Regions from separate parts of the Aeromonas sp. FDAARGOS 1415 genome, predicted to be linked through region 1. Evidence: riboswitches for the same ligand, from Rfam matches in the RefSeq annotation. Region 1 holds a riboswitch; the other holds the start of a gene.
What was found. Region 1 has a riboswitch for thiamine pyrophosphate ahead of thiB (thiamine ABC transporter substrate binding subunit). Riboswitches for the same ligand answer to the same signal wherever they lie in the genome.
Positions count from the first base shown of each region.

Region 1 (7,111 bases):
ATTCGGGCGTAGCGTTGGGGGTAATAAAACTGTCACGGTCGTGTGGTTTCAATGACATCTGAGATTCACACACGTGGCACCTTCAGTGCCAAGGAGGATGCTTATGGACAACACGGACCGAAAGCTGTTTATCCTGGATACCAACGTTCTGCTTCACGAACCCCTCGCCATCTACTCCTTCAAAGAGCACGACGTGCTCATCCCCATGACGGTGCTCGAAGAGCTCGACAACATCAAGGATCGCCAGAAAGACGTCAGCCGTGATGCCCGCATCGCCATTCGCGCACTGGAAGACGTATTCCGCGACGCGACCCCGGAACAGATAGTGCAAGGGGTGGCGCTGGCCGGCGAGGCGAGCGGTCGCATCTCCATCTTCAGCGATCACCATCTGCCTCAGGATGCCGAGGTGTTCACCGACAAGGAGGCGGACAACCGCATCATCAATGCGGCCCTCTATCTGCAAAAGCATGAGATGAAACGCCAGGTGGTGCTGGTGACCAAGGACATCAACATGCGCCTCAAGGCCAAGGGGGCCGGCCTTGCCCATGTCGAGGACTACCGCAGCGACCAGCTGATCGACGACATCCGCCTGCTGGCCAAAGGCTTCCAGGTAGTGCCCGGCAGCTTCTGGGAACGGGTCGGAGAGTGTGACAGCGAGACCCATGGCCGCGATACGGTGCACGTCATCGACTCGGCCCTGCTGGAGGGGGTGCACGTCAATCAGTACCTGCTGGACGAGGAGAACTTCTTTGCCGCTAGGGTACTCGCCCACGACGGCCAGAAGATCCGCCTCAAGGATCTGGGCCGCGAGCGGCTGATGTCGCGCAAGGCCTGGGGCGTGCATCCCAAGAACATCTATCAGGGCATGGCCCTCGACGCCCTGCTCGATCCCCATATCGACCTGGTGATCCTGACCGGACCTGCCGGTTGCGGCAAGACCCTGCTCGCCATGGCGGCGGCCCTGGAGCTGGTGATCGAGAAGGGGATCTACGAGAAGGTGATCGTCACCCGCAACACCCCGGAAATCGCCGAGAGCATCGGTTTCCTGCCCGGAACGGAAGAAGAGAAGATGATGCCCTGGCTGGCGGCGGTGACCGACACCCTGGAGGTGCTGCACAAGCAGGACGAGAACATGAGCGGGTCGCTGAGCTACATCATGGAGAAGGCCAACATCCAGTTCAAATCGGTCAACTTCATGCGCGGGCGCAGCATCCAGAACACCTTCGTGCTGCTGGACGAGTGCCAGAACCTGACGGCGTCCCAGATCAAGACCATCATCACCCGTTGCGGCGAGGGGACCAAGATCGTCTGCTCCGGCAACCTGGCCCAGATCGACTCCAACTACCTGAGCCCGGTGACCTCGGGTCTGACCTACATCGTAGAGCGTTTCAAGGATTTCGACGGCAGTGCCAATATCTTCCTGAATGGAGTTGTGCGCAGTCGACTCGCCTCCTTCGCCGAAGAAAACCTCTGATCCCGGCCGACAAACCATACATGAACAAGGGAAGCCAGCTGGCTTCCCTTTTTTGATCCCGTCTACCTAGGCCCCCTGGGGACGACCGAGGTAGCGCAGCAACCCGGCGTGAGCGCTGCTTTGCAGGATCTCGGGCTTGCCCTGCAAGGCGATGCATCCCTCGTCGATGAAGAGTACCTGGTCAGCGATAAGCTGGGCGTCTTCCGGGTTATGGGACACCATCAGCACTGTAATGCCTTGTTCGCAGGCGAGGCGGGCGACTTCTGCCAGCATTTCCCTGCGCAGGGCCGGATCCAGGGCCGAGAAGGGCTCGTCCAGCAACAGCAGCGGCTTGCCCCGCACCAGGGCGCGGGCCAGGCCCACCCGCTGTTGCTGGCCACCGGAGAGCTGATCCGGCAGGCGCATCAGCATGGCGCCAAGGCCCACCCGCTCGGCCGCCTCGTTGACCTGATTCCGCTGGGCGGCGTTGAGACGCAGCCCGGGGTGCAGGCCGATGGCGATGTTGTCGAACACCGACAAATGCAGGAAGAGGTTGTGATCCTGGAACAGGGTGGTGACCGGCCGTTCGGCCGGGCCCAGCGGTATCAGATCCTGACCGTCGAAGGTGAGGGTACCGGACTCCACCGGCACGAAGCCGGCGATCATGCCGAGCAGGGTCGACTTGCCGGCGCCGCTCGGACCGATCAGGGCGGTGATCTCCCCCCTGGCCAGGGTGGCGGTGAAGTCGACACGCCAGTCGGGGTAGCTGGTGACCAGTCTGTCGATGTTCAACATCTTTTGTTCTCCGGGGAGTTGTGTGAGCGGCCAGCAGGGCTGTGTCGGGACCCTTGCAAGGTGCCGCGGATTTCAAGGTTCGGCATGCTTCCCTCCAAGCCCCCGCTCGACCAGCCAGAACAGGGAGAAACAGAGCGTGAGCAGCAGCAGGGCAGTGGCGGCCGCCTCGGTCAGGCGGTAGCTGCCGAGCTGCTGATAGAGCAGCCAGGGCAGGGTGGTGAGGGTCTGGCTGCCGAACATGGCGATGGCGCCGAGATCACCCAGCGACAGGATCATGGAGAGGGCCATCGCCAGGGCCAGCGGGCGGCGCAGCAGGGGCCACTCTACCAGCCGCAGGCGATGCAGGCCGCGTACCCCCAGACTGTCCGCCAGCCGATCATACTGACGCACCACCAGCTGCATGGGGGCGTTGAGGGTGCGCAGCACATAGGGCAGTGCCATCAGGGCGTTGACCAGTACCACCAGCCAGGGGCCCAGGGAGAAGACATCGGTGAAGGGCATGAACATGATGAAAAGCCCGGTGGAGAGCACCACCGCCGGTATCATCAGGATCATGGAGCCGCTGGCTTCCCACAGGGCGGCGGCGCGCCGCTTGCGATCCCGCACCCTGAGGTGGCGGCTGGTGAGCAGCAGGGCGGCGCCGAGCAGGGTGGCCAGGGAGCCGGCCGCCAGCGCAATGGCCAGCGACTGGCCTCCCGCCTGCCACAGCCGGTTCGACGTCAGCGCTGGCAACAGGCCGGGGTTGAACCCGGCGACGACGATGGCCAGCAGCGGCGGCAGGAAGATGGCGAGCCCCAGGGTCAGGGCCAGCCCATCCACCAGGGCCGTGCCCCTCTGGTGACGATCCGGGCGCAAGCAGGGGCGACGGCTCTCGATCCGGCTGGCCGGCGTGGTCTGCAACTTGTGCTGCAACAGGAGCAGGGCCAGGGTCAGCAGCAGCTGCACCAGGGCGAGCCCGCCGGCGGTGGCGAGATCGAAGTCAAAGCGCAGCGCCTGATAGACCGCCACCTCCAGGGTGGTGGACTTTGGGCCACCGCCGAGCGCCAGCACTGTGGTGAAGCTGGTGAAGCAGAGCATGAAGATGAGGCTGGCGAGCCCCGGCAGCATGCCCCGGATGATGGGCCACTCCAGCAGCCGGAAGATGTGGGAGGATCGCATGCCGAGCTGGCTGGCGAGGCGCCAGGAGGACTCGGGAATGCTCTCTATGCTCTGCAGGATGAGGCGTGCGGCGAGCGGCATGTTGAAGAAAACGTGGGCCAGCAGGATGCCGAACAGGCCGTAGAGGTAGTTGCCGGGATCCACGCCCAGACCGCGCAGCAGTTGCGGCAGCCAGCCCTGACGGCCGTGCACTGCCACCATGCCGAAGATGGCGATGATGACGGGCAGCACCAGGGAGAGGCCGAACAGCTTGAGCAGCAGGCGGCGGCCGGTGAAACGGCGCCGAGCCAGGGCCCTGGCCACCGGAATGGCTAACCCCAGGCTCAGCAGGGTGGAGAGCAGGGCCTGCCAGAGGCTGAAGCCCAGCACGTGGCGCAGATAGGGATCGGCCATCAGGGTGCGGGGGGACAGGGTACCGGCCTGCCACAGCAGGGCCGCCAGCGGCCCCAGGGACAACAGCAGGATGATCAGGGTGGCTGCGCTGCCCGGCAGCCACCAGAGGGGTCGAGACTGTGGTTTCACGAAGTGATGGCTCACTGGGTGACGGCTTGCAGCCACTCCCGGATCCAGCCCTTGCGGTTGGCGGCCACCTCATCGGCGCTGAAGGCCAGCGGCTTGGTGACGGTGATCATCTGCTCGAAGCCCTTGGGCAGCGGGGTGTCCGTCACCGGATACATCCAGTTGCCGGCAGGTATCTCCTGCTGGAAGGCGGGGCTTAGCATGAATTGCAGGAACTGGTCGGCCAGCTTGCCCTGCTTGGCGCTCTTGAGCTTGGCGGCCACCTCCACCTGGCGGTAGTGACCCTCCTCGAACGCGGCCGCCCGATACTGGGGTTTGTTCTCGGCGATCAGGTGATAGGCAGGGGAGGTGGTGTAGGAGAGCACCATGTCTGCCTCGCCGTCGAGGAACATGCCGTAGGCTTCTGACCAGCCCTTGGTGACGGTGACCGTCTTCTTGGCAAGCTGTGCCCAGGCGGTGGGGGCCTGGTCACCGTAGACGGATTTCATCCACAGCATCAGCCCCTGTCCCGGGGTGGAGGTGCGGGGATCCTGATAGATCACCTTGAGATCGGTGCGTTCGACCAGCTCTTTCAGACTCTTGGGGGGCTGCTTGAGCTTGCCGCTGTCGTAGACGAAGGCGAAATAGCCGTAGTCATAGGGCACGAAGGTGTCATCCTGCCAGCCACCCGGCACCTTGAGGGCGTCGAGCCCGGTCTGATGGGGGGCGAACAGCCCGCTCTGCTTGGCCTCGCTGACCAGGGCGTCATCCAGCCCCAGCACCATGTCGGCCTTGCTGTGCTGGCCTTCCAGCCGCAGCCGGTTGAGGATGGCCACGCCATCTTCCAGCGCCACCAGATCCAGGGTGCAGCCGCACTCCTTCTCGAAGGCCTGCTTGATCTTGGGGCCCGGGCCCCATTCGGCGGCGAAGGAGCTGTAGGTGTAGACGGTGAGGGTATCGGCGGCAAATGCCTGGGCCGAGAGCAGGCCGGTGGCGAGCAGCAGCAGGGTCTTCATCAATGGCACTCCTGTGGGTCCTGAGGTGCCATGGGCAGCGGGCTGCTCATCAATGGCACGTCTCGTGTGGTGAGGGCCAGCGGATGAGGGCGCAAAAACGCGCGTCATGCCTCAAATTCCTCCGCCAGCATTATCTGGATCAGGTTCACGGGTATAATCTCAGCGGTAAACCGCACCCCGTTTGAGCAACGCATCGCATTGTATGGGCGTTCCCAGGGGGAGGCCAGCACTATGTTTCACGGGCCGCATCGTGCGAGCCACCACCCAGGAGGATGCCCCAAGTGATCACCAGCACCAAGGAAAGACGAGCCTTCCAGCGCATGGTCATCAATGCCCCCGTCACCCTGTTCCAGCATGATCTGGTGCTGGAGGGGATCTGTCGGGATCTCAGCGCCAACGGCATGGGCGTCGAGGTGAACGAACATGGCTTCGATCCGGATCAACCCGTCCGGGTGAGCCTGGCCACCAGCAGCAACCTCCTGCCTCCCTTCGAGGCCCAGGCTCGCATCGTGCGGGTGCTGGAGGAAGAGCACGGGCTTCTGCTGGCGCTGGAGTTCCAGTCTCTGGCCTGACGGGTACCCTCACCCCTTCTCACCCCCCTTATCTTATCGGTCGGCCTAAGCTGGCCGCTCTGCTCGCCTGCCCGGTTCTTCACTGGTTGGCCAGTACCGGCTGCACGCTAAGCTGGCCGCTGTCGACCAGTACCCGGCTGGCGGGCGCGAGCTGCCCCAGGGGGAGCTGGGCAGGGCCGGTCGGTTCCATCAGGAGATAGGTTTCCCCATCCCGGCTCAGGGTCGCCGCACCCGGTGTGGCCGGCAGGGCCACCCCCAGCAGGGCATGACCAGGCACGAATACCATGGTCTGCCTGAGCTCGGGGAAGAGCTGGGCCAGCAGGGCGGCCATCAGGGTCACCTTGCTGTCGCAATCCCCCCCGTTCTGTTCCAGCACCTGGCGGGGGCTGAGAAAACCCTTGCCCGAGCGTCCCGACTGGCTGTCTAGCAGTCGATAGGGGATGGCCTGGACGAAGTCGAGGATGTACTCCACCGTCTTCTGGCGCGCCTCGGTTTCTGTGGTGCCCTGTCGCTTGAGCTGATCGGCGAGCGGTGCCAGTTCGGTCCGGCTCTCCAGGGCGATGCGCACGTGATCCTGCTTGATGGCGGAGGCGCCGTCGGGAGCGGTGAAGGGCTGGAAGTAGTGCTGCGTGAGCCACTCGGATTCCAGCTTGCCGCGCTCCCGGGTGAGCCAGCTCATGGCCTGGTTGACCTGCTCTGGCTGGCGGCTCTTGAGCTGGAGCTCCATCCCGGGGCGGGAGAGGGAGAACTGTACGCCGGGGAACTCGGCCACCCCCTGTTGCAGCAGGCGCTGCAGCACCTCTTCCTGCATGCGGGCCGGCCGGTAGGCGATGAGCGGTGGCAGTTTGCCCGCCTCCAGCCGGTAGGTGAGCTGCTGCACCTCGCCCTCCCTGTCCTGCCAGCCGACGTTAAGCTGGCCGCCGCTGCTGTGGAAATAGGTCTGCCCGGCGCTGGCCGGGAGGGTGAGCAGCAGGATCAGCAGCAAGAGGGGGCGGGTACTTGTCATCATCCTTTCCTGTGGGTGAGCCCGTGGCGGGCGGGAAATAAAACAGGGAGCCTGGGCTCCCTGTGGATTCTACTCGCTTTATCGCGTCCGGGCCTTGCCAGAACAGGCTCGGCAGCCTGGTCTCGAAGGCCCCTGGGCGGCTCTTGTGCTTGTCAGATCCAGCTCGGCTGCTTTGCCTCGAAGGCGCTGATGGCGGCCTCGTGCTGCAGGGTCAGGCCGATGGCATCCAGCCCGTTGAGCAGGCAGTAGCGGCGGAACTCGTCGATCTCGAAACCGAAGCAAAGTTCACCGGCCCGCACCTGGTTGGCCTCCAGATCCACTTCGATCTCGATGCCCGGCTGGGCGGCAACCAGCTGGAACAGGGCATCGACCTCCTCCTCCTTCAGGCGCACCGGCACCATACCGTTGTTGATGGCGTTGCCGTAGAAGATGTCGGCGAAGCTCGGGGCGATCATGGTCTTGAAGCCGTAATCCGCCAGCGCCCAGGGGGCGTGCTCGCGGCTCGAGCCGCAGCCGAAGTTCTCGCGGGCCAGCAGGATGCTGGCACCGGCGAACTGCGGCTGGTTTAGCACGAACTCGGGGTTGGGCTGCTCCCCTGCATCGTCCAGGAAGC
Region 1 is NZ_CP077363.1:517,936-525,046, reverse strand. Features, by position in the region: gene I6L45_RS02460 (PhoH family protein) at 104-1,474, shown strand; gene thiQ (thiamine ABC transporter ATP-binding protein) at 1,541-2,248, opposite strand; gene thiP (thiamine/thiamine pyrophosphate ABC transporter permease) at 2,321-3,943, opposite strand; gene thiB (thiamine ABC transporter substrate binding subunit) at 3,940-4,920, opposite strand; TPP riboswitch at 5,020-5,110, opposite strand; gene I6L45_RS02440 (PilZ domain-containing protein) at 5,202-5,492, shown strand; gene I6L45_RS02435 (transglutaminase-like domain-containing protein) at 5,572-6,498, opposite strand; gene leuD (3-isopropylmalate dehydratase small subunit) at 6,651-7,111, opposite strand, start outside.

Region 2 (7,111 bases), 450 kb from region 1:
GCGCTGGCGGGTCAGCCGCTCGGCCTCGGCCGCCATCTGCGGCAAATACGCCTCGGCAGCCGGCGAGATCAGCGCCATAAAGTCATCCAGGCTGCGGCGTGGAGTGGCAAGCGCCCGCTCCACGTCCGCGGCGGTCTTGGCGCGTACCTGCATCCCCACGTCGTCCCACTCCAGCGCCTGCCATCTATCGAGAAAACTCACGCCCTCGATGGAGTCGAAGTGCACGCTCATAGGGCCCCCAGAAAATCGGTGAGCGGGCTGGAGGCCTGGGCCTGCACGCCGCGGGCCCCCAGGCCCGCCTTATAGGCGCTACGGCCTGCCTCACAGGCCAACGCGAAGGCGCGGCCCATGGCGACCGGGTCCCCGCTCACCGCGATGGCGGTGTTGACCAGCACGGCGTCGGCGCCCAGCTCAAAGGCGGCGGCCGCATGGCTCGGCGCACCGATCCCCGCATCCACCACCACGGGCACATTGGCCTGCTCGACGATGATGGAGAGAAACTCCCGGGTCACCAGCCCCTGATTGGAGCCGATGGGGGCGCCGAGCGGCATCACGGCGGCGCAGCCCACCTCTTCCAGCCGTTTGCACAGCACAGGGTCGGCGCCGCAGTAGGGCAGCACCACGAAGCCCTCTTTCACCAGCTGCTCGGCGGCTTTCAGCGTCTCGATGGGGTCTGGCAGCAGATAGCGCGGGTCGGGGTGGATCTCGAGCTTGAGCCAGTTCGTCCCCAGCGCCTCGCGGGCCAGGTGGGCGGCAAACACCGCCTCGGCGGCGGTCTTGGCGCCCGAGGTGTTGGGCAAGAGCTTGACCCCGAGTTGCAGCAAGGGGCTGAGGATATCGTCGTGGGTCTTGCCCGGTTCGAGCCGCTTGATGGCCATTGTGACCAGCTGGGAGCCACTCGCCTCGATGGCGGCAGCCATCAGATCCGGGCGGGCAAACTTGCCGGTGCCGGTAAAGAGGCGCGAGGAGAAGGTGTGATCGGCAATCTTGAGCATGTCAGCCCCCTGCAATGGCGGTAAAGAGGTGGAGTTCATCCCCGTCGTTGAGACGGATCTCGGCCCAGCGGCCTCGTGGCAGCACGGCGCCGTTAAGGGCCACCGCCACCCCCTGAGGATGGACGCCCTGGGCGGCCAGCAGGTCGGCCACGCTCTGCCCTGCCGCCAGCGGCTGGGCTTTATCGTTGAGTCGAATGGTCAAGGTCATGGGGTGATTTCCTTGTGCGGCCCGCAAACCGGGCAATCGGGATCGGGGGCCAGAGCGAGGGTCTGCCACTGATGGGCCAGCGCATCGAAGCGGCGCAATGTGCCGGCGACCGGGCTCGGCAGGCCGAGCAATAGTTTCAGTGCCTCCAGGGCCTGCAAAGAGCCCATCACCCCGACCAGCGGGCCGGTGACGCCGCTGGTCTCGCAGCTCTGGCTCACCTTGCTATCCTGCGGATAGAGGCAGGCGTAGCAGGCGTGATCGCTGTTTACTCGTGCCATCAGCTGTCCCTGCCAGCCCACAGCGGCGGCGGAGATCCAGGGTTTGCCCTGGGCCACGCAGGCGGCGTTGATGGCCTGGCGGGTGGCCAGGTTGTCGCAGCAGTCGACAACCAGATCCACCTCTTCCACAAAGCCGGGCAGGCTGGTGGCATCGAGCCGCTGATTGATGGCGATCAGCTCCACCAGGGGGTTGTGTTGGCTAAGGCGCTCGCGGGCCAGCTCCGCCTTGGAGTGGTTGACCGCATCAGAGTCGAACAGGATCTGGCGCGGCAGATTGCTGGAATCGACCGTGTCGCCATCGGCGAGCCAGAGGGTGCCCACACCGGCCCCGGCGAGATAGAGGGCGAGCGGCGAGCCGAGCCCGCCCAGGCCCACAATCAGCACGGATTTGCCTTTCAGTCGCGCCTGACCGGCTTCCCCTATCTCCGCCAGCATCAGCTGACGGCCGTATCGCAAATACTCTTCGTCACTAAGGGACGCGGCATCAGAGCGCATGTTCCACCTCCCTTATATCAGTGGCCGAGCGTGGCTCGTCCCCCGCCCCCACGGCAGCCAACAGCCGCTCGGTCGCCCCCTGCCAGTCGTCGCTCGCCGTGATGGCCGAGACCAGCGCAATGCTGCCGACCCCGCTTGCCTTGACCGCCGCCACCCGCTCCTCGCTGATGCCGCCGATGGCCACCGTGGGCCACTCCGCCATCAGGGCGCGGTAGTGGTGCAGCCGCGCCAGCCCCTGCGGGCGCGAGGGCATCGCCTTGGTGTTGGTCGGGAAGATATGACCGAGCGCGATATAGGAGGGAGCCAGCTCGCGGGCCCGCATCAGCTCGAAGTAGCCGTGGGTGGAGATGCCAAGGCGCAGCCCGGCGGCCTGAATGGCGGCGAGATCGGCGGTCTCCATGTCTTCCTGCCCCAGGTGTACGCCCCAGGCGCCCGCCTCGATGGCCTGCTGCCAGTAGTCGTTGATAAAGAGCCGCGCCCCATGACGGCGACCGAGCGCGACCGCATCACGAATGGCCGGTGCCACCTGGGCGGCGGGCAGGTCCTTGATGCGCAGCTGGATGGTCTTGACCCCGGCCCCCAGCAGGCGCTTGAGCCACTTGACCGAATCCACCACCGGATAGAGGCCGAGGTTGTGCTCGGTCGGCGCGAAGGGGCCCTGCGGCAGGCGGGCGCTGCTCACCTCATACAGGCCGAAACGGCGATCCAGGGTTGATCCTGCCAGCACGGCACGGGGGAAGTGGGCGAGATTGTCTGGCCAACCCAGGTGGGCGATGGGCCCCGGGCCCGCCCCCACCCCCTGCGCCGCCGCCAAGCCCTGTTGCAGGTAGGCGCGCGCCAGGGTGATGGCGTCTTCCACCGGGTAGTCCTGTGCCACCACGGCGGCGATGGCGCTGGCGTAGCAGCAACCGGTGCCGTGGCCGTGGCGGGTATCGAGGCGCGGCGCGGCGAGCCAGAATTCGCGGGTCTCGTCCTGGTAGTAGTCGAGGCAGAGATCCTCGCCCCATTCAAGGTGGCCCCCCTTGACCAGCACGGCGCGGGCGCCGAGTTCGCGCAGCCGCCGGGCGGCGAGGCGCACCAGCTCGGGACTGGTGGCGGGCAGACCGGTCAGGGCTTCCAGCTCGGGACCGTTGGGGGTAATCAAGGAGAGGCGCGGCAACAACTGCTCGCGCACCGCCGCCAGCATGCCGGGCTCCGCCATGGGGGTGCCGGTGCTGGCGATGGCCACCGGGTCGTAGACCACGAAGGGAGCATCGACGGTCGACAACCTGCGGGCCAGCACCTCCACGTGCAGCCGGGTCGGCAGCAGGCCAATCTTGATGGCAGCCGGCGGCAGATCCAGCCCCAGGGCGTCGATCTGGGCGGTGAAGGTCTGCATCAGCACGGGGTCGACCATCTTCACCGCCACCGAGTTCTGGGCCGTGATGGCGGAGATGACCGAGCAGCCGTGCACGCCAAGGTCATGCATCGTGTGCAGGTCGGCCTGAATGCCGGCGCCGCCGCCGGAGTCTGACCCGGCGATGGTCCAGACCACGGGGCGGGCCTGCGTCACGGCGGACAGGTCGGCGGGGCTGACAGCCCCGCGCTTGCTGCTCACGCCTCCTCCCCTGCGGCCTGCTTCAGGGTCGCCGCCTGGTGGTAGATCTCGCCGCCGGTCTCCTTGAAGGTCTCGGCCATGCGGGCCATGCCGCTCTCCACCTCGGCCACGACCCGCTCCTGCTGGCCATCCATACCCACCAGCTTGATCTCTACGGCTTCCAGCTTGGCGGCGTAGTCGCGCACGTCCTGGGTGATCTTCATGGAGCAGAACTTGGGCCCGCACATGGAGCAGAAGTGGGCCACCTTGCCGGACTCCTGGGGCAGGGTCTCGTCGTGGTAGGCGCGGGCGGTGTCGGGATCCAGCGCCAGGTTGAACTGATCCTCCCAGCGGAATTCGAAGCGCGCCTTGGACATGGCGTTGTCGCGGATCTGGGCGCCCGGGTGGCCCTTGGCCAGATCCGCGGCGTGGGCGGCGATCTTGTAGGTGATGAGGCCCTGCTTCACGTCTTCCTTGTTGGGCAGGCCCAGGTGCTCCTTGGGGGTCACGTAGCAGAGCATGGCGCAGCCATACCAGCCGATGAGCGCGGCACCGATGCCGGAGGTGAAGTGATCGTAACCCGGCGCAATGTCGGTGGTGAGCGGACCCAGGGTATAGAACGGCGCCTCGTGGCAGTGCTCCAGCTGCTCGGTCATGTTGCGCTCGATCATGTGCATGGGCACGTGGCCGGGGCCCTCGATCATCACCTGCACGTCGTATTCCCAGGCGATCCTGGTGAGCTCGCCCAGGGTGCGCAGCTCGGCGAACTGGGCCTCGTCGTTGGCGTCATAGACGGAGCCCGGACGCAGGCCGTCACCGAGCGACAAGCTCACGTCGTAGGCGGCGCAGATCTCGCAGATCTCGCGGAAGTGTTCGTAGAGGAAGTTCTCCTTGTGGTGGGACAGGCACCACTTGGCCATGATGCTGCCGCCGCGGGAGACGATGCCGGTGAGGCGCTTGGCGGTCATGGGCACGAAGCGCAGCAGCACGCCGGCGTGGATGGTGAAGTAGTCCACCCCCTGCTCGGCCTGCTCCAGCAGGGTGTCGCGGAACAGCTCCCAGGTGAGGTCTTCGGCGATACCGTTGGTCTTCTCCAGCGCCTGGTAGATGGGCACGGTACCGATGGGCACCGGGCTGTTGCGCAGGATCCACTCGCGGGTCTCGTGGATGTAGCGGCCGGTGGAGAGATCCATCACGGTGTCGGCGCCCCAGCGGGTGGACCACACCAGCTTCTCCACTTCCTCTTCGATGCTGGAGGTGACCGCCGAGTTGCCGATGTTGGCGTTGATCTTCACCAGGAAGTTGCGGCCGATGATCATGGGCTCCGCTTCCGGGTGGTTGATGTTGCTGGGGATGATGGCGCGCCCGGCGGCCACTTCATCGCGCACGAACTCAGGGGTGATGTTCTGGGGCAGTCTGGCGCCAAAGCCCTGGCCCGGATGCTGGGTGCGCAAGAGCTCTGAGCGCACCCGCTCGCGGCCCATGTTCTCGCGCAGGGCGATAAATTCCATCTCGGGGGTGACGATACCGGCGCGGGCGTAGTGCAGCTGGGTGACCCGGCGGCCCGGCTTGGCGCGGCGAGCGCTCGGCAGGTGTTCGAAGCGCAGGTGATCCAGCCCCTCGTCGGCCAGGCGCTCCTGGGTGAAGGTGGAGCTCAAGCCCTCCAGCGCCTCGGTGTCAGCGCGCTCCAGCACCCACTCCTCGCGCAGGCGCGGCAGGCCGCGGCGCACATCGATGGGGGCAGCCTCTTCCCCGTAGGGGCCCGAGGTGTCGTAGACCGGCACCGGCTCGTTGGGTTCGAACTGGGGGGCTTCCTTGGTGCCGCCGACGAAGGTGTCGGCCAGCTGGATCTCCCGCAAAGGCACCCGGATGTCGGGGCGAGAACCTTCGATAAAGATGCGGCGGGAGTTGGGGTGAGCCATCCCCTTGAGGTTGTCGATAAAGGTCTGCGCGCTGGAGCGCTGCTCGCGGCGGCTGGATTTGGTGGTATCAGAAACATTGGTAGACATAGCAAAACTCACATTAACTGGTTGAAGTTATGGGTGTTTGCTTGTCTGGAGTTCGAGGAGAAGATGAACTTGCGGCGGGATGTGCTCGGGGGAGTGAGTCGGGCATGGATCTTCCCAGCTCTGCCGTCCCGGTGTTTCCCTAGTCTGGAAACCCGGCGCCCTATGGACAACCGGATGGGACAGCCTCCCCCCCTGTGCCAGTCAGAGGCGGTCTGCCCCTGGCTGGCGGGAAGGTGCTCCTTCCCCGGTGCGGTAACCCGCAAGTTACCCTTGTTTCCCTTCGCAGGTCTTAACCTGATCAGGTTCCACGGATCCCGAATTAACGGTCTCAGCTTAGCGTCGTTCGACGGTCAGCACTCCGACAAGATGGCGCCAGTATATACGGCCTATCTTTTAACTCAACCATGATTTTCTCACTATAATGAATCTTGTTCATTAACATAGGGATGATGTTTATTATGAATCATAAAGAGGCACTATTTCTTGGCATGACCTGCTTCGGGTTATATGGATGCGATAGTAGCAATGACAGCAGGACTCTGGCTGAACAATTCGCTTATGACCCTACGACGCAGGTTTTTGAAGACGACCCACATACATCAGTATTTATCTCAGCCTTGAAGATGACTGGGCTTGATACAGAAAAGATAAAAAACATATCCTTCAACATCAAAACAAAAGACGGCAACTTTGCCAAGCCCGTATCTGTTACATATGATTGGAGCTACCTGTCCAGCAATGGACTATACGACAGCGTCAATAACAGCTTACAGCTCCCGATATTCGGTCTCTACAGCGGCTATCTGAATGAGCTCACGATAGACATTAAGTACATCGATGACAGCATCTACTCATTTCAGAAAGTGATCCCCACGGCTACCTATGTTGATAGTGCTGGCATTTATGACAACGTTAGTATCAGTATCAAGCCAACCGCCACACCGAGTTACAGTTATTTTTATCTAAAGGGGGCTCTCAAATCCCCCATCATCATGGATGTCGATGGAGAAGTTCGTTGGGATGCCGACATTAAGAGAGTATCAAGTTCATCTGCCTTTATAAACAATGCATTCTGGACAGGCAACATTAAGAATGCAGCCACCAGAATTGAGATTTTATCTCTATATGGAAAGTCTGGCACTTTGCATATCAATGGTACAACAATGGGTAGCGACGCTTATTTTCATCACAATATAGATCTTGGCAAACAAGGTATATTGATTGAGCTCGATGGTACAACTAACGGCACGTTAAAAATAGAGTCTTTTTTAAGTGAGATAGATGGTTCTGGCAATGTGATTAAAGAGTGGGACCTCGGGAAAATATTTTCTGAATATATGGTGCAAGAGGGAGATGACCCCAGCAACTTTGTAAGAGATGGCGTGGACTGGTTCCACATGAATGCAGCCACATATGATCCAACTGATGACACCCTGGTGATCTCCAGCCGGGAAAATTTTGTCGTGAAGCTGGACTACAACACCGGCAAACTGATCTGGCTACTAGGAGATGAGACCAAGCACTGGTACTCCTACCCTTCCCTGCAGAAA
Region 2 is NZ_CP077363.1:965,839-972,949, forward strand. Features, by position in the region: gene thiH (2-iminoacetate synthase ThiH) at 1-231, opposite strand, end outside; gene I6L45_RS04635 (thiazole synthase) at 228-995, opposite strand; gene thiS (sulfur carrier protein ThiS) at 997-1,203, opposite strand; gene I6L45_RS04645 (HesA/MoeB/ThiF family protein) at 1,200-1,976, opposite strand; gene thiE (thiamine phosphate synthase) at 1,966-3,573, opposite strand; gene thiC (phosphomethylpyrimidine synthase ThiC) at 3,570-5,561, opposite strand; TPP riboswitch at 5,819-5,932, opposite strand; gene I6L45_RS04660 (aryl-sulfate sulfotransferase) at 6,020-7,111, shown strand, end outside.
Region 2: another riboswitch for thiamine pyrophosphate. It lies ahead of thiC (phosphomethylpyrimidine synthase ThiC); the one in region 1 lies ahead of thiB (thiamine ABC transporter substrate binding subunit).